One region of the Microbispora sp. H10885 genome, then DNA from elsewhere that is predicted to be linked to it. Evidence: predicted binding sites of a transcription regulator. Region 1 holds the regulator's gene; the other holds the start of a gene.
What was found. Region 1 encodes HrcA, which represses chaperone genes, less so after heat shock. Its sites were predicted from a motif close to TTGGCACTCTCNNNNNGAGAGTGCCAA; they were not measured.
Positions count from the first base shown of each region.

Region 2: HHX37_RS22815 (FmdB family zinc ribbon protein) is a predicted target of HrcA. The motif match lies at 3,979-4,005, and genes of this name have one in related genera.

Region 1 is NZ_JABBWY010000007.1:242,116-249,234, forward strand. It holds gene HHX37_RS20085 (cellulose binding domain-containing protein) at 1-913, shown strand, start outside; gene HHX37_RS20090 (glycoside hydrolase family 18 protein) at 964-2,220, opposite strand; gene hemW (radical SAM family heme chaperone HemW) at 2,339-3,559, shown strand; gene HHX37_RS20100 (DUF3097 domain-containing protein) at 3,573-4,388, opposite strand; gene hrcA (heat-inducible transcriptional repressor HrcA) at 4,565-5,578, shown strand; gene dnaJ (molecular chaperone DnaJ) at 5,579-6,715, shown strand; gene HHX37_RS20115 (16S rRNA (uracil(1498)-N(3))-methyltransferase) at 6,720-7,119, shown strand, end outside.
Region 2 is NZ_JABBWY010000008.1:324,910-332,028, reverse strand. It holds gene glp (gephyrin-like molybdotransferase Glp) at 1-844, opposite strand, end outside; gene galU (UTP--glucose-1-phosphate uridylyltransferase GalU) at 850-1,755, opposite strand; gene HHX37_RS22825 (5-formyltetrahydrofolate cyclo-ligase) at 1,780-2,355, shown strand; gene HHX37_RS22820 (potassium/proton antiporter) at 2,387-3,892, shown strand; gene HHX37_RS22815 (FmdB family zinc ribbon protein) at 4,021-4,362, shown strand; gene HHX37_RS22810 (S-methyl-5'-thioadenosine phosphorylase) at 4,455-5,258, shown strand; gene cpaB (Flp pilus assembly protein CpaB) at 5,272-5,865, shown strand; gene HHX37_RS22800 (D-alanyl-D-alanine carboxypeptidase family protein) at 5,879-6,991, opposite strand.

The DNA of each region.
Region 1 (7,119 bases):
GAACGTCACCGTCCCGCTCGCCTCGTACGCCGGTCCCGGGCACTTCAACGACCCGGACATGATGGAGATCGGCCGGGGCGGCATGAACGACACCGAGATGCGCAGCCACTTCGCGCTCTGGGCGATGATGGCCTCCCCGCTGATCGCGGGCAACGACATCCGCTCCATGGACTCGGCGACGCAGACGATCCTCAAGAACAAGAACCTCATCGCGATCAACCAGGACTCGCTGGGCCTGCAGGCCACCCAGGTGTCCAACGACGGCACCCGGCGCGTGCTCGCCAAGAAGCTCGCCAACGGCGACGTCGCGGTCGCCCTGTTCAACCAGGGCGGCTCGACCACCACGGTCTCGACGACCACCTCCGCCATCGGCAAGTCCGGCGGCACGGTGACGCTGACGGACGCCTGGACCAACGCGACCAGCACCACGAGCGGCACGATCTCCGCCAGCGTTCCGGCGCACGGCACCGTGGTCTACCGGGTCAGCAGTCCCGGGAGCAGCCCCAGTGCCAGCCCGAGTGCCAGCCCGAGTGCCAGCCCCAGTGCCAGTCCCAGTGCGAGCCCGAGCGTGAGTCCCAGCGCGAGCCCGTCGGCCTCGCCGTCGACGTCCCCGGTTCCCGGCGGATGCTCGGCGACGATCAAGACGATCAACAGCTGGGGCGGCGGCTTCCAGTCCGAGGTGACGGTTCAGGCGGGCAGCTCGGCGGTCAACGGCTGGACCGTGAAGTGGACCTGGCCGGGCGGCCAGACCATCAGCAGCCTGTGGAACGGCCGGCAGAGTGTGTCCGGTTCCTCGGTGACGGTCACCAACGAGTCCTACAACGGCTCGATCGCGGCGGGCGCGTCCACGACGTTCGGCTTCACCGCCAACGGCAGCGCGGCCACCCCCACCGCCACCTGCACCAGCCCCTGACCTCCTGACGTCACGACCTGGGGAGGGGGTGGCCCCCTCCCCAGGTCGGATCACCTCAGGACGGAGTAGAGGGCGGAGGTGAGGGAGGCTTCGGCGTCGTCCTGGTCGATGGACCACAGCATCGAGCCGCCGAGGCCCTTGAGGCGGATGTACGCGGCCTTCTGCAGCATGACGGCGGGGTCGTCGTAGGACCAGAACTCGTTGCCGTCGTAGAGCCACAGGGCGCCGGTGAGCAGGTCGCGGTAGCGCCTGCCGGGCTTGCCGGCGAGGTTCTTGTAGTCGTCGCTGCCGGCGGCCCAGGTGCCGGGTGCGGGGCCGGCGGCGGGGGCGTAGCGGCCGTCGCCGCCGGAGGTGACCCCGGTCCAGCCCTGGCCGTACGCGGGGACGCCGACGACGATCTTGCGGGCGGGCGCCCTGCGGCCGACATAGTCGCGTACGGTCTGGTCGACGCTGTACTTGACCGGGCCGGGGTCGCGGCGGTCGGTGAGCAGGTTGGCCTGGTGCCCGGTGCGGTTCTCCCACGGCCCGTGCAGGTCGTAGCCCTGGACGGTGGCGAAGTCGAGCAGGCCGAAGACCTTCTTCACCTCGAAACCGGCGTCGATCTTGGCGGCGGCGGCCGGGAGGAAGGCGGTGAGTTCGGCGCGCCGGTCGTGGGCCCGCATCTGGCGGCGGAGTTCGGCCAGGAACAGGGTGAAGTTCTGCTTGTCCTCGGCCCGGATGACGTTGCCGTCGTTTCCGGAGGAGCCGGGCCATTCCCAGTCGAGGTCGATGCCGTCGAACACTCCGGCGGCGGCGCCGCCGGGCAGGCCGGGCAGGTCGCCCCTGAGCCACAGGTCGACGCACGAGGCGGCGAGCCGGGCCCGGGAGGCGGGGGTGAGAACGGCGTCGGAGAAGTACTTCGATCCGGTCCAGCCGCCGATGGAGATGAGGACCTTGAGGCCGGGGTGGCGGGCCTTGAGCTTCCTGAGCTGGCCGAGGTTGCCCTTGAGCGGCTGGTCGTCGGCGTCGGCCACGCCGTCGACGCTCTGCTCGGCGGGCACCGGCCGCTGCCAGTCCGCCCAGGGGTCGGCCGAGTAGCAGGTGCCCTCGGGGCCGACGAAGCCGAAGGCGTAGTTGAGATGGGTCAGCTTCGCCGCCGCGCCGCTGGCTTCCACGTCACGCACGTGGAAATTCCGGCCGTAGACCCCCCACTGGATGAAGTAGGCCACCCGTTTGTAGCGGTCCCCGCCCGTCGTGGCCTGGGCCTGGGCGGGCGCGAGCCCGGCGGCCAGGGTGGCGGCGACCGCCACGGCGAGTGTCCTTCTCATGAGCACGCCGGCCTCCCGGGCAACAACTTATAGGAAAGTTTCCTGTAAATTGCGCCGATCGTAGACCCCTCCGATCACCCCGTCAACGGCACCGCGCGAGTGACGGCAGACTGGAGGCGTGCCTTCCGTGCTTCCCGACGGTGATCCCGTCCCCGCGAGCGGCGCGCTGCCGCCCGGAGCCCTCGACGGGCTCGGCTCCCGTCCGTTCGGCTTCTACGTGCACGTGCCGTTCTGCGCGACGCGCTGCGGCTACTGCGACTTCAACACCTACACGGCCGCGGAGCTGGGGCCGGGCGCCGCGCAGCGGGACTACGCCGCCACCGCGATCGAGGAGGTGCGGCTGGCCCGGCGCGTGCTCGGGGACGCCGCGCCGCCGGTCGAGACCGTCTTCTTCGGCGGAGGCACGCCGACCCTGCTGCCCGCCGCCGACCTCGTACGGATCCTGGACGCCGTCGGCGAGGAGTTCGGCCTGCGGCCGGGCGCCGAGGTGACCACCGAGGCCAACCCCGAGTCCGTCGACCCGGCCTACCTGAAGGAGCTGCGGGAGGGCGGCTTCACCCGGATGAGCTTCGGCATGCAGAGCGCGGGCGAGCACGTCCTCACCGTCCTCGACCGGCGGCACACCCCCGGCCGGCCCGCCGAGGCCGTACGGGAGGCCCGCGCGGCCGGGTTCGAGCACGTCAACCTCGACCTGATCTACGGCACGCCGGGGGAGAGCGACGACGACTGGCGGGCCTCGCTCAAGGCCGCCCTGGCGGCCGGTCCCGACCACGTCTCGGCGTACTCCCTGATCGTGGAGGACGGCACCCGGCTCGCCGCCCGCATCCGGCGCGGCGAGCTGCCGATGCCCGAGGACGACGTGGCGGCCGACCGCTATCTCATCGCCGAGGAGACCCTGACGGCCGAGGGCCTGAGCTGGTACGAGATCTCCAACTGGGCGGCGGGGGACGAGGCCCGCTGCCGCCACAACCTGCTCTACTGGACCGGCGGCGACTGGTGGGGGGTGGGCCCGGGGGCGCACAGCCATGTCGGCGGCACCCGCTGGTGGAACGTGAAGCACCCCGCCGCGTACGCCGCCCGCCTGGCGGACCGGACCTCCCCGGCGCACGCCCGGGAGGTGCTGACGGCGGAGGACAGGGCCGTCGAGCGCGTCATGCTGGAGCTGCGCCTCGCCTCGGGCTTCCCGCTCGCCGACCTCGCCCCCGAGGCGCGTACGGCCTGCGCGCGGGCGCTGGGGGACGGGCTGCTGGAGACCGAGGCGTTCAAGGCGGGCCGGGCCGTCCTCACGCTGCGCGGCCGGCTCCTCGCCGACGCCGTCGTACGCGACCTGACCCCATGATCCGTCTGACCCCTCAGTCCGGCTGATCAGGGGCGGTGACGAAGTCGATGAGTTCCTCGACGCGCCCGAGCAGCTCGGGCTCCAGGTCGGCGTAGGTCGTGACCCGGCCGAGGATGTGCCGCCACGCCTCCTGGGGGTCCATCCGCCAGCCCAGCGCGGCGATCACGCCCTCCTTCCAGGGCACGCCGCGCGGCACGTCCGGCCACGCCTGGATGCCGAGTGCCCGGGGCTTGACCGCCTGCCAGATGTCCACGAAGGGGTGCCCCACGACGAGCACGTCCGCGCCGGAGACCTGGGCCGCGATGCGGCTCTCCTTGGAACCGGGCACCAGGTGGTCGACGAGCACGCCCAGCCGCCTGCCCGGCTCCGGGCCGAACTCCCCGACGATCGCGGGCAGGTCGTCGACGCCCTCCAGGAACTCGACGACGACCCCCTCGACGCGCAGGTCGTGTCCCCAGATCTTCTCGACCAGCGCGGCGTCGTGGACGCCCTCGACGTAGATGCGGCTCTCCTTGGCGACCTGGGCGCGCAGCCCCTCGACCGCGATCGACCCGGAGGCGCTCCGCAGCGGGCCGGACGGCCGGGCCTGGGGACGGACCAGCGTCACCGGCCTGCCGTCGAGGAGGAACCCGGCGGGGGTCAGCGGGAACACCCGCCGCCGCCCGAAGCGGTCCTCCAGCGTCACGGCCTCCTTGTCGCAGTCCACCACCGCGCCGCAGAAACGGCCCTCGGCGTCCTCGACCACGAGGTCGGGCTCGGCCGGGATCTCGGGGATCTGCCCCCGCCGTGGCCGCCGCCAGTCTCCGGAAAGCACGTCCCGCCCGTACATGCGGGGAACGCTAGCAAATCCCGGGCCGCCGGCCCGCCGGTTGCGCCCGGATTCACGGCGTGTTGCCCCTGATCGTCTGCTCGTTATCGCACGCCGAGCGGTGGTAGCCGTACACTTGGCACTCGGGAACACAGAGTGCCAGAGTCGGTGTTTCCAGGGCACAGGGAGGTGACACATTGCTCGACGACCGCAAGCTCGCCGTCCTGCGCGCCATCGTCGAGGACTACGTGTCCACCAACGAGCCGGTGGGGTCCAAGGCCCTGGCGGACAGGCACAACCTCGGCGTCTCCCCGGCGACCATCCGCAACGACATGGCGGCGCTGGAGGAGCAGGGCTACATCACGCAGCCGCACACCAGCGCCGGGCGGGTCCCGACCGACAAGGGATACCGCCTGTTCGTGGACCGGCTGTCGCAGATCAAGCCGTTGTCGGGGGCGGAGCGCAGGGCCATCGAGACGTTCCTCGCCGGGGCGGTCGACCTCGACGAGATCGTCATGCGCACGGTGCGGCTGCTCGCGCAGCTCACCCGGCAGGTGGCCGTCGTGCAGTATCCCTCGCTCACCAGGTCGTCGGTCCGCCACGTGGAGATCGTCCCGCTGGCGGAGCGCCGGGTCATGCTGGTGCTGATCACGAACACCGGGCGGGTCGAGCAGCGGGTGGTCGATCTGCCCGAGGCGCTCGCCGAGGACCGGATCGCGAACCTGCGCTCCGTGCTGAACGGCTGCCTCGACGGGTGCTGGCTCTCTCAGGTGCCCGAGACCGTGGCCGGCATCCCCGAACGGCTGCCGCCGGAGGAGAGGCCGGTGGTGGCGACCATCATGTCCGTGCTCCTGGAGACGCTCGTCGAGCGGCACGAGGAGAAGATCGTCTTCGGCGGTACGGCCAATCTGGCGGGCGCCGACTTCAGCGTCGGCCTGCGTGACGTGCTTGAGGCGCTGGAGGAGCAGGTCGTGCTCATGCGCCTGCTGGGCGAGACCGGCGGGCTGTCCGAACTCACCGTCAGAATCGGATCCGAGAATCCCTACAGCGGGCTGCGCGGCACCTCTATCGTGGCCGCCGGATACGGTTCGGGCGACAAGGAACTGGCCCGGCTTGGAGTGCTGGGCCCGACACGAATGGACTATCCGGTGACGATGGGTGCGGTGCGCGCGGTGGCGCGGTACGTGGGCCAGATCCTGGCGGGGTCATAAGTGTCCAACGACTACTACGCGACCCTTGGCGTCCGGCGCGACGCCAGCCAGGAAGAGATCAAGAAGGCGTATCGCCGTCTTGCCCGTGAGCTGCATCCGGACGTCAACCCCGATCCGGAGACCCAGGAGCGGTTCAAGGAGATCAACCAGGCGTACGAGGTGCTGTCCGACGCGGGCAAGCGCCGCATGTACGACATGGGCGCCGATCCGTTCGCGAGTGGCGGCGGGCCGGCCGGGGCGGGCGGCTTCGGCGGGGGCTTCCCGTTCAGCGACATCATGGACGCCTTCTTCGGTTCCGCCGGCGCCGCGAGGGGTCCCCGCTCGCGTGCCCGCCGCGGCCGCAACGCCACCATCCGGGTCGAACTGGACCTGGCGGAGTCCGCCTTCGGCACCACCCGGGAGATCGTGGTCGACACCGCCGTGGTCTGCGACGTCTGCCAGGGCTCCGGGGCGGCGTCCGGCACCCACCCCGACACCTGCGACATGTGTCACGGGCGCGGCGAGGTCTCCCAGGTCACCCGCTCGTTCCTGGGCCAGGTCATGACGTCGCGCCCCTGCCCCCAGTGCGGTGGGTACGGCAGCGTCATCCGGCACCCCTGCATGGAGTGCTCGGGCGAGGGACGGGTCAGGACCCGGCGCACGATCAAGGTGCGGATCCCGGCCGGCGTCGAGGACGGCACGCACATCCAGCTCGCGGGCGAGGGCGAGGTCGGGCCGGGCGGAGGCCCTCCGGGCGACCTGTTCCTGGAGATCGTCGAGCGGCCGCACCAGATCTTCGAACGCCGGGGCGACGACCTGCACTGCACCGTCCAGATCCCGATGACCGCCGCCGCGCTCGGCACCGTCCTGTCGATCGACACCCTCGACGGCGCGGAGGCCATCGACGTCCGGCCCGGCACCCAGGCCGGTCAGGTCATCCCCCTGTACGGCAAGGGCATCCAGCGGCTCAACGAGACCGGCCGGGGCGACCTGCTGATCCACGTGAACGTCGAGACGCCGACCAAGCTCGACCCGCAGCAGGAGGAACTCCTGCGGGAGTTGTCGAAGCTGCGCGGGGAGGAACGGCCGCCCGGCAAGTTCTCCCCGGGCCAGCAGGGCTTCTTCTCCCGCCTGCGGGACGCCTTCAACGGCCGGTGAGGCCGTGAGCGTTCCCGTGTTCCTGTCGGAGGCGGCCGGTGAGACCGGGGACACGATCGTCCTCGACGGGCCCGAGGGGCGGCACGCCGCGTCGGTGCGCCGCCTGCGGGCGGGGGAGCGGGTCGACCTCACCGACGGCGCGGGCCGGGTGGCCGAGTGCACGGTGACGTCGGCCGGCAAGGACGCGCTGACCGCCGCGGTGCTGCGCCGCTACGAGGTGCCGCCCCCGCGGCCGAGGCTGGTGGTCGTGCAGGGGCTGCCCAAGGGCGACCGGGGCGAGCTCGCGGTCGAGATGATGACCGAGGCCGGGGTGGACGTGATCGTCCCCTGGGCCGCCGCCCGCTGCGTCACGCAGTGGAAGGGCGACCGGGCCGGCAAGTCGCTCGCGCGCTGGCGGAGCACGG
Region 2 (7,119 bases), on a different contig from region 1:
CGCCGAAGCCCTGCGGCATCCCCGGCTGCATCGCGACCTTCTCGAAGGCGACCGTGCCCAGCGGGGAGAGGGCCTCCTTGACCGGCTCGTACGCCCCCATCGAGACGCCGCCGCTGGTGATCACGGCGTCGGCCCGCAGGAGCTGGGCGTCCAGGACGTCCAGGAACTCCTTGGGGTCGTCGGAGACCGAACCGGCCCGGAACGCCTCCGCTCCGGCCTCCCGTACGGCGGCCGTCAGCATGAAGCTGTTGGACTCCCAGATCTGGCCCGCGCCCAGCGGGGTGCCGGGCTCGGCGAGCTCGGCACCCGTGGACAGCACGACGACCCTCGGCCGGGGCCGCACCCGCACCCGCCGCCGGCCGGCTCCGGCGAGGATCCCGACCTGGGCGGCGCCGATCCGGGCGCCCTCTCGGAGCACCGTCTCCCCCGCGAGGACGTCCTCTCCCGCCCGCCGGATCGCGTTGCCCGGCGGGGCCGGCCTGTCGATCCGTACGCGGGCGGTGCCGCCGTCCGTCCACTCGACCGGGACGACGGCGTCGGCCCCGGCCGGGATCGGCGCGCCGGTCATGACGCGGGCGACCAGGCCGGGCCCGACGGCGTTCAGCCCGCCGTCGCCCGCCGCCACGTCCCCGATCACGGGCAGCGTGACGGGCGCCCCGGCGACGTCCTCGGCCCGTACGGCGTAGCCGTCCATCGCCGAGTTGTCGAACGGCGGCAGCGGCACGGGTGAGGCGACGTCCTCGGCCAGCACGGCACCGAGGGCGGCGTCGATCTCGACCTCCAGCGGGGCGAGCGGGCGCACCACCGCGAGGATGTCGGCGAGATGGCGGTCGACGGGCTTCATGTCGCTCAGGACTCGATCGTGTCGAGGAACTGCCGGAGCCAGGGCAGGAACTCGGGCGCGAGATCGCCCCGGTTCGCGGCGAACTGCACCACGGTCTGGAGATATTCCAGCTTGTTGCCGGTGTCGTAGCGGCGGCCCCGGAACAGCACGCCGTGCACCGGCCCACCCTCGCCGGGGGCCGTCGCGGCCAGCGTGCGCAGCGCATCGGTGAGCTGGATCTCGCCGCCGCGTCCCGGCGGGGTCCGCTCCAGCACCTCGAACACGGCCGGGTCGATCACGTACCGGCCGATGATCGCCCAGTTCGAGGGGGCCTCGTCGGCCGGGGGCTTCTCCACGAGGTCGGTGACGCGGACGACGTCGTCCTCGTCGGTCGGCTCGATGGCGGCGGCGCCGTACAGGGAGACGTGCTCGCGCGGCACCTCCATCAGCGCGACGACGCTGCCTCCGTACGTCGCGCGCACCTCGATCATGCGCCTGAGCAGCGGGTCGCGGGGGTCGATGAGGTCGTCGCCGAGCAGGCAGGCGAACGGCTCGTCGCCGACGTGCTGCTTGGCGCACAGGACGGCGTGGCCGAGGCCCTTCGGCTCGCCCTGCCGCACGTAGTGCATGGTGGCGAGGTCCACCGGCTCCTTCACCTGGTTGAGCCGCTCCTCGTCGCCCTTGGCGCGCAGCGCGTCCTCAAGCTCGTACGCTACGTCGAAGTGATCCTCGATCGAACGCTTGTTGCGGCCGGTCACCATCAGGACATCGAGCAGCCCGGCGGAGACGGCCTCCTCCACCACATACTGGATGGCCGGTTTGTCGACGATGGGCAGCATCTCCTTGGGGGTCGCCTTCGTCGCGGGAAGGAAGCGGGTGCCCAGACCCGCGGCGGGCACAACGGCTTTGGTCACGGGATCGAAGTCAGCCATGGTTGAACACTAACGGAGCGGGCTGTGGACAAGCTGAACCTGCGTCGCCGTATCCTCCGCGACCGGTCGGAGCTCGACGAACGCACGCTGCGCGCGTCCTCTGCCGCGGTCCGTGAGACGCTCCTCGACCAGCCGTGGGTGCAGATGGCCGGGCTCGTCGCCTGCTACTGGTCGATCGGGGCCGAGCCGTCCACGCACGGGCTGATCCTGGCCATGTGGAAGCACGGCGCGACCGTGATCCTGCCGGTGCAGCGGCCCGACGGCGAGCTCGACTGGGCGGTGTACGACGGCCCGGACTCGCTCGCCCCGGGGCCGTACGGGGTGATGGAGCCGGTCGACGTCCGGCGCGGGGTGGACGCGATCAGGACGGCCGCGCTGGTCCTCGTCCCCGCCCTCGCCGTCGACCGGGTGACCGGCGTACGGCTCGGCCGGGGCGGCGGCTTCTACGACCGGGCGCTGACCCGCGTCGGACCGAACGTCCCGACGGTGGCGCTGCTGCACGAGGGCGAGCTCATCGAGGGCGTCCCCGCGGAGCCGCACGATCAGCATGTACGGTTCGCTGCCCTCCCGAGCGGAATCGTCCGGTTGGTGCAGATGTGACAAGATTGGCGCAGTCGCGGCGAAGGGAGCGGTGGGTCTGAACGTCTGGCTGCTGCTGTCCGCCGCCGTCGTCATCGCGGCCATCGCGTCCGTACGGATCGCGCACCGCACCGGCCTGCCCACCCTGCTCATCTACCTCTGCCTCGGCCTGCTGCTCGGCGAGCGCGGCCTCGGCGGCATCCACTTCGACAACGCGCACCTCGCCCAGGAACTCGGCCTGATCGCACTCGCGGTGATCCTCGCCGAAGGCGGCCTGACCACCAACTGGAGTCACGTACGCGACGCCGTGCCGAGCGCGCTCGTGCTCGCCACGGTGGGCATCGCGGTCAGCGTCGCCGTGCTCGCCGCGACCGTCGCGCCCCTGCTCGGCCTGGACTGGCGGTCGGCGTTCCTGCTCGGCGCCGTGCTGGCCTCCACCGACGCGGCGGCCGTGTTCTCGGTGCTGCGGCGGCTGCCGCTGCCACCCCGGCTCGCCGGGATCCTGGAGGCCGAGTCGGGCTTCAACGACGCGCCCGCCGTCATCCTCGTGATGACGCTGAGCGTGGGCACGACGCTGACGCCCTCGCTGCCGGTCACCCTGCTGGAGACCACCGCAGAACTCGCCATCGGCGCGACCGTGGGCCTCGCGATCGGCCCCGCCGGGGCGTACGCGCTGCGCCGGGTGGCCCTGCCCGCCTCCGGCCTCTACCCGATCGCGGTGCTGGCGCTGGCGTTCGTCGCCTACAGCGGGGCGGCGCTCCTGCACGGCAGCGGCTTCCTCGCGGTGTACGTGGCGACGCTGATCCTCGGCAACGCCCGCCTCCCCCACCGCGCCGCGACCCGCGGCTTCGCGGAGGGCGCGGCGTGGCTCGCCCAGATCGGGCTGTTCGTGATGCTCGGCATCCTGGCCGACCCCGCGGAACTGCCCGTCGTGATCGTGCCCGCCCTGGTGTCGGGGGTGCTGCTGGTCCTGGTCGCCCGGCCGGCGTCGGTCCTGGTGTCCAGCGCGGTCGTGTGGCTGCTGCGCCTCGGCTCGATGCCGTGGCGCGAACAGATCTTCCTGTCGTGGGCCGGGCTGCGCGGCGCGGTGCCGATCGTGCTCGCCACGATCCCCTGGAGCGCGGGGGTGCCGGGGGCGAAGGGCCTGTTCAACGACGTCTTCGTCATCGTCATCGTGTTCACGCTCCTACAGGGGCCGACGCTGCCGTACCTCGCGCGGGTGCTCGGCCTGGCCGCCGAGGGCGAGGCGCGCGACCTCGACGTGGAGGCCGCGCCGCTGGAGGAGCTGAAGGCCGACCTGCTGCAGGTCCGCATCCCGCGCGGGTCGCTCATGCACGGCGTGGAGATCTTCGAGCTGCGGCTGCCGACCGACACCATGGTCACCCTCGTCGTACGGAACGGGCGGTCGTTCGTGCCCGGGCCGACGACCCAGCTTCTGGTGGGCGATCAGCTTCTCGTCGTCACCACGGCCGCGCAGCGGGAGACGGTCGAGCGCCGCCTGCGCGCGGTCAGCCGCAAGGGCAAGCTGGCCGGCTGGTACGGCGAACGCGGCGGCTGACCTGCTGTAGGGGTCGTGGGCGGATGGGACATCGGGGGGCAATAAACCGGGCTGGAGTGGCGTTTGCGCTTCTTGACTGACTACCATTAGCAGTCGACCCGGTCGAGTGCCAGTCTCAGGAGGAGCGAGTGCCCACCTACCAGTACGCCTGTACCGCTTGCGGGGAGCAGCTGGAGGCCGTTCAGAAGTTCTCTGACGACCCGCTCACGGAGTGCCCGGCCTGCCAGGGCAAGCTGCGCAAGGTGTTCTCCGCCGTCGGCATCGTGTTCAAGGGCTCCGGCTTCTACCGGACCGACAGCCGTTCGTCGAGCTCGTCGACGACCACGTCGACCACGACGACGCCGTCGAAGTCCGCCGACTCCGCCGGTTCGGGGAGCTCCAACGGCTCCGGCGATTCCGGGAAGAAGGAGACCGCCTCGACCAGCACGTCGACGAGCACCTCCTCGTCGGGATCGACCGCCGCCGCCTGAGGTCACTGAGGTCGTCCACAGGGGTCTGATGTTGTCCACAGGGGCCGCCGGGCCGCGCCGGAGGCACGGCGCCGTTCGCTAGGGTCGGCCCCATGGTCAATCGCGCAGACATCGGGGTCATCGGCGGATCCGGGCTCTACTCCCTGCTGGAGGACGCTCACGAGGTCGACGTGACGACGCCGTACGGCCCGCCCAGTGACTCGATCTCCGTGGGCCGCATCGGCGGCAGATCCGTCGCGTTCATCCCGCGGCACGGCCGCGGCCACACGTACCCTCCGCACCGCATCCCCTTCCGGGCGAACATGTGGGCCCTGCGGTCCCTCGGCGTCCGGCAGATTCTCGCGCCCAGCGCGGTCGGGTCCCTGCGCCCCGAGATCGGCCCGGGCGCCCTCGTGATCCCCGACCAGATCGTGGATCGCACCCAGGGACGCGAGCAGACCTTCTTCGACGCGGGCGCCGTCCACGTGTCGTTCGCCGACCCCTACTGCCCCTCGGGCCGGGCCGCCGCGACGGCCACGGCACGCGAGGCAGGCTGGGACACGGTCGACGGCGGCACGCTGGTCGTGATCCAGGGCCCCCGCTTCTCCACCCGCGCCGAGTCGCAGTGGTACGCGGGCGCGGGCTGGTCGATCATCGGCATGACCGGGCACCCCGAGGCCGTCCTCGCCCGTGAGCTGGCCCTCTGCTACACGACGCTCTCCCTCGTCACCGACCACGACGCCGGTGTCGAGGCGGGCGAGGGGGTCACCCACGACGAGGTGCTGGCCTTCTTCGCGGCCAACGTGGAGCGGATGCGCACGCTGGTCTCCCAGGTGGTCGAGGCCCTGCCGGAGGACCGAACCTGCCCCTGCGGCAACGCCCTCGACGGCATCAAGCTCCCGATCGATCTCCCCTGATGGTCAGGTCGTCGTGCGCGCCCTGAAACGGCTTCCCGTGCGCCGGCGCCGCGCGGTCGCCGCGATCCTCGCCGGGTTCGCGGCGGCGTGCGCACTGTCGGCCGTACGGGCGCCGCGGGGCGTGGAGGTCCTCGCCGCCGCCCGCGACCTCGCCGGAGGCAGGCTGGCCGCCTCCGACGTCGTGGTCGTACGGCTGCCGCCCGACGCCGTGCCCGCCGGGGCGTACGCGGCCGGCTCCCCGGTGACCGGCAGGGTGGTCGCGGGCCCGCTGCGCCGGGGTGAGCCGCTCACCGACGCGCGCCTCCTCGGCCCGGGCCTGTTCCGGTTCTCCGGGTCACCGGGGTCGGTCGCGACGCCGGTCCGGATCGCGGACCCCGGCGCCGCCCGCCTGCTGTCACCAGGAGATGTGATCGACGTCCTGGCCGCCTACGAGGACGGCCCCTTCGAGGCCCGGACGGTCGCCCAGGAAGTGCGGGTGATCGCCCGGCCGCCGGGCTCCACGGACGGCGGCGGACTGCTCGTGCTGGCCACGACTCCCGCCCAGGCCGCCGGGCTCGCCCAGGCCCAGGCGCAGGGCAGGCTCTCGGTGACCATCCACCCCCGCTAGGTTCACCCCGTCGCTAAGGCAGCAGCGAGCCGAGCTTGGGGTCGTACTCCCAGTGCCACGGCTCGAAGGGGCTGTGATAGGCCCAGTCGGGGTGGAACCAGCCGTACTTCTTGCCGTTGGCCTCAAGCCAGTTGAACTGGGCCGACCGGAAGCTCTGCACGCCGCCACAGAGGTCGACGGCGAGCCCGAGCCCGTGGTTGCTCTTGCCCGGAGTGGCCGCGAACCCGGGCCGCCGGTAGTAGACGGCCTGCTGCTCGCCGAGGCTGCGGTAGCTGTCGGAGATGCACATCGGCGTGCCGAAGCGCTTCTTGTAGGCGATGTTGAGGTCGGCGAAGGCGATCGCCGCGTCCGCGCGCAGGGTCTCCCCGCGCTGCGGGAGCGGGCACAGGATGTTCTTGGGGAGAAGTCCGTTCGGATACTGCTCCGCCTGGGCGATCCGGGTGGGATCGCAGCCGCCCGCGCCCTCCGTCCCCTGGCCGATCTTCACGCCCAGTTTGACCAGTGCCCTGGTCAGCGACCGGACCAGAGTCGTGGAGCGCTTGCGCTGGAGGGTGACCTGCGCGCTGAGCTGCGCCTCCTGGAGAAGGCTGGCCGCCCGCAGCTCCTGCGCCTCCTGCGCGAGCCGCTGCTGACCTTCAAGCAGCTTCGACGCCTCGCTGAGGACGGTGTTGTGCCCGGCGACCAGGTGCTGCATGTCGCTCATCCGGCGCAGGATGGCCGTGCCGTCCCCGCCGGCGATGAACGGGCTGAGGCCTCCGACCGAGGGGTCCTGGTAGAGCGACGCCGCCAGGTCGGACAACGGCTTGCGCAGCCTGTTGAGCTCGGCCGTTGCCTCCTGGAGGCGGGTGAGCTTGCCCGCGAGCTCCTTCTCCACGCCCGCGAACTTCTTCTGCCGCGCCACCAGCGCCCGGTTCGCGTCCTCGATCGACTTGTAGGCCTTCTGGGCCTCACGCCGCAGCTCCGTCAGGGACGTGGGCTCCTTGCCGCCCGTCCGCACGGCAGCGTCCGTACGGGCGCTCGCGCCGACGGTCGTACGCGCCGATGCCGCCGCGGCCGTAGAGGCACCGGTGAGCGAGGTCATCGCCGTGACGACCGCGATCAGCCCGGCCGACCGAGGAGATGACACGCCCGACTCCCCCGTTTGCGAACTCGTGACCTGGGTCAGGGACGCACGTTACTACAGCGTCCGGTGCGCCGGTGCCCTGGTTCGCCCAAGAGCTATCGACCGATCACGTCGCGTTTGCGCCTTTCCAG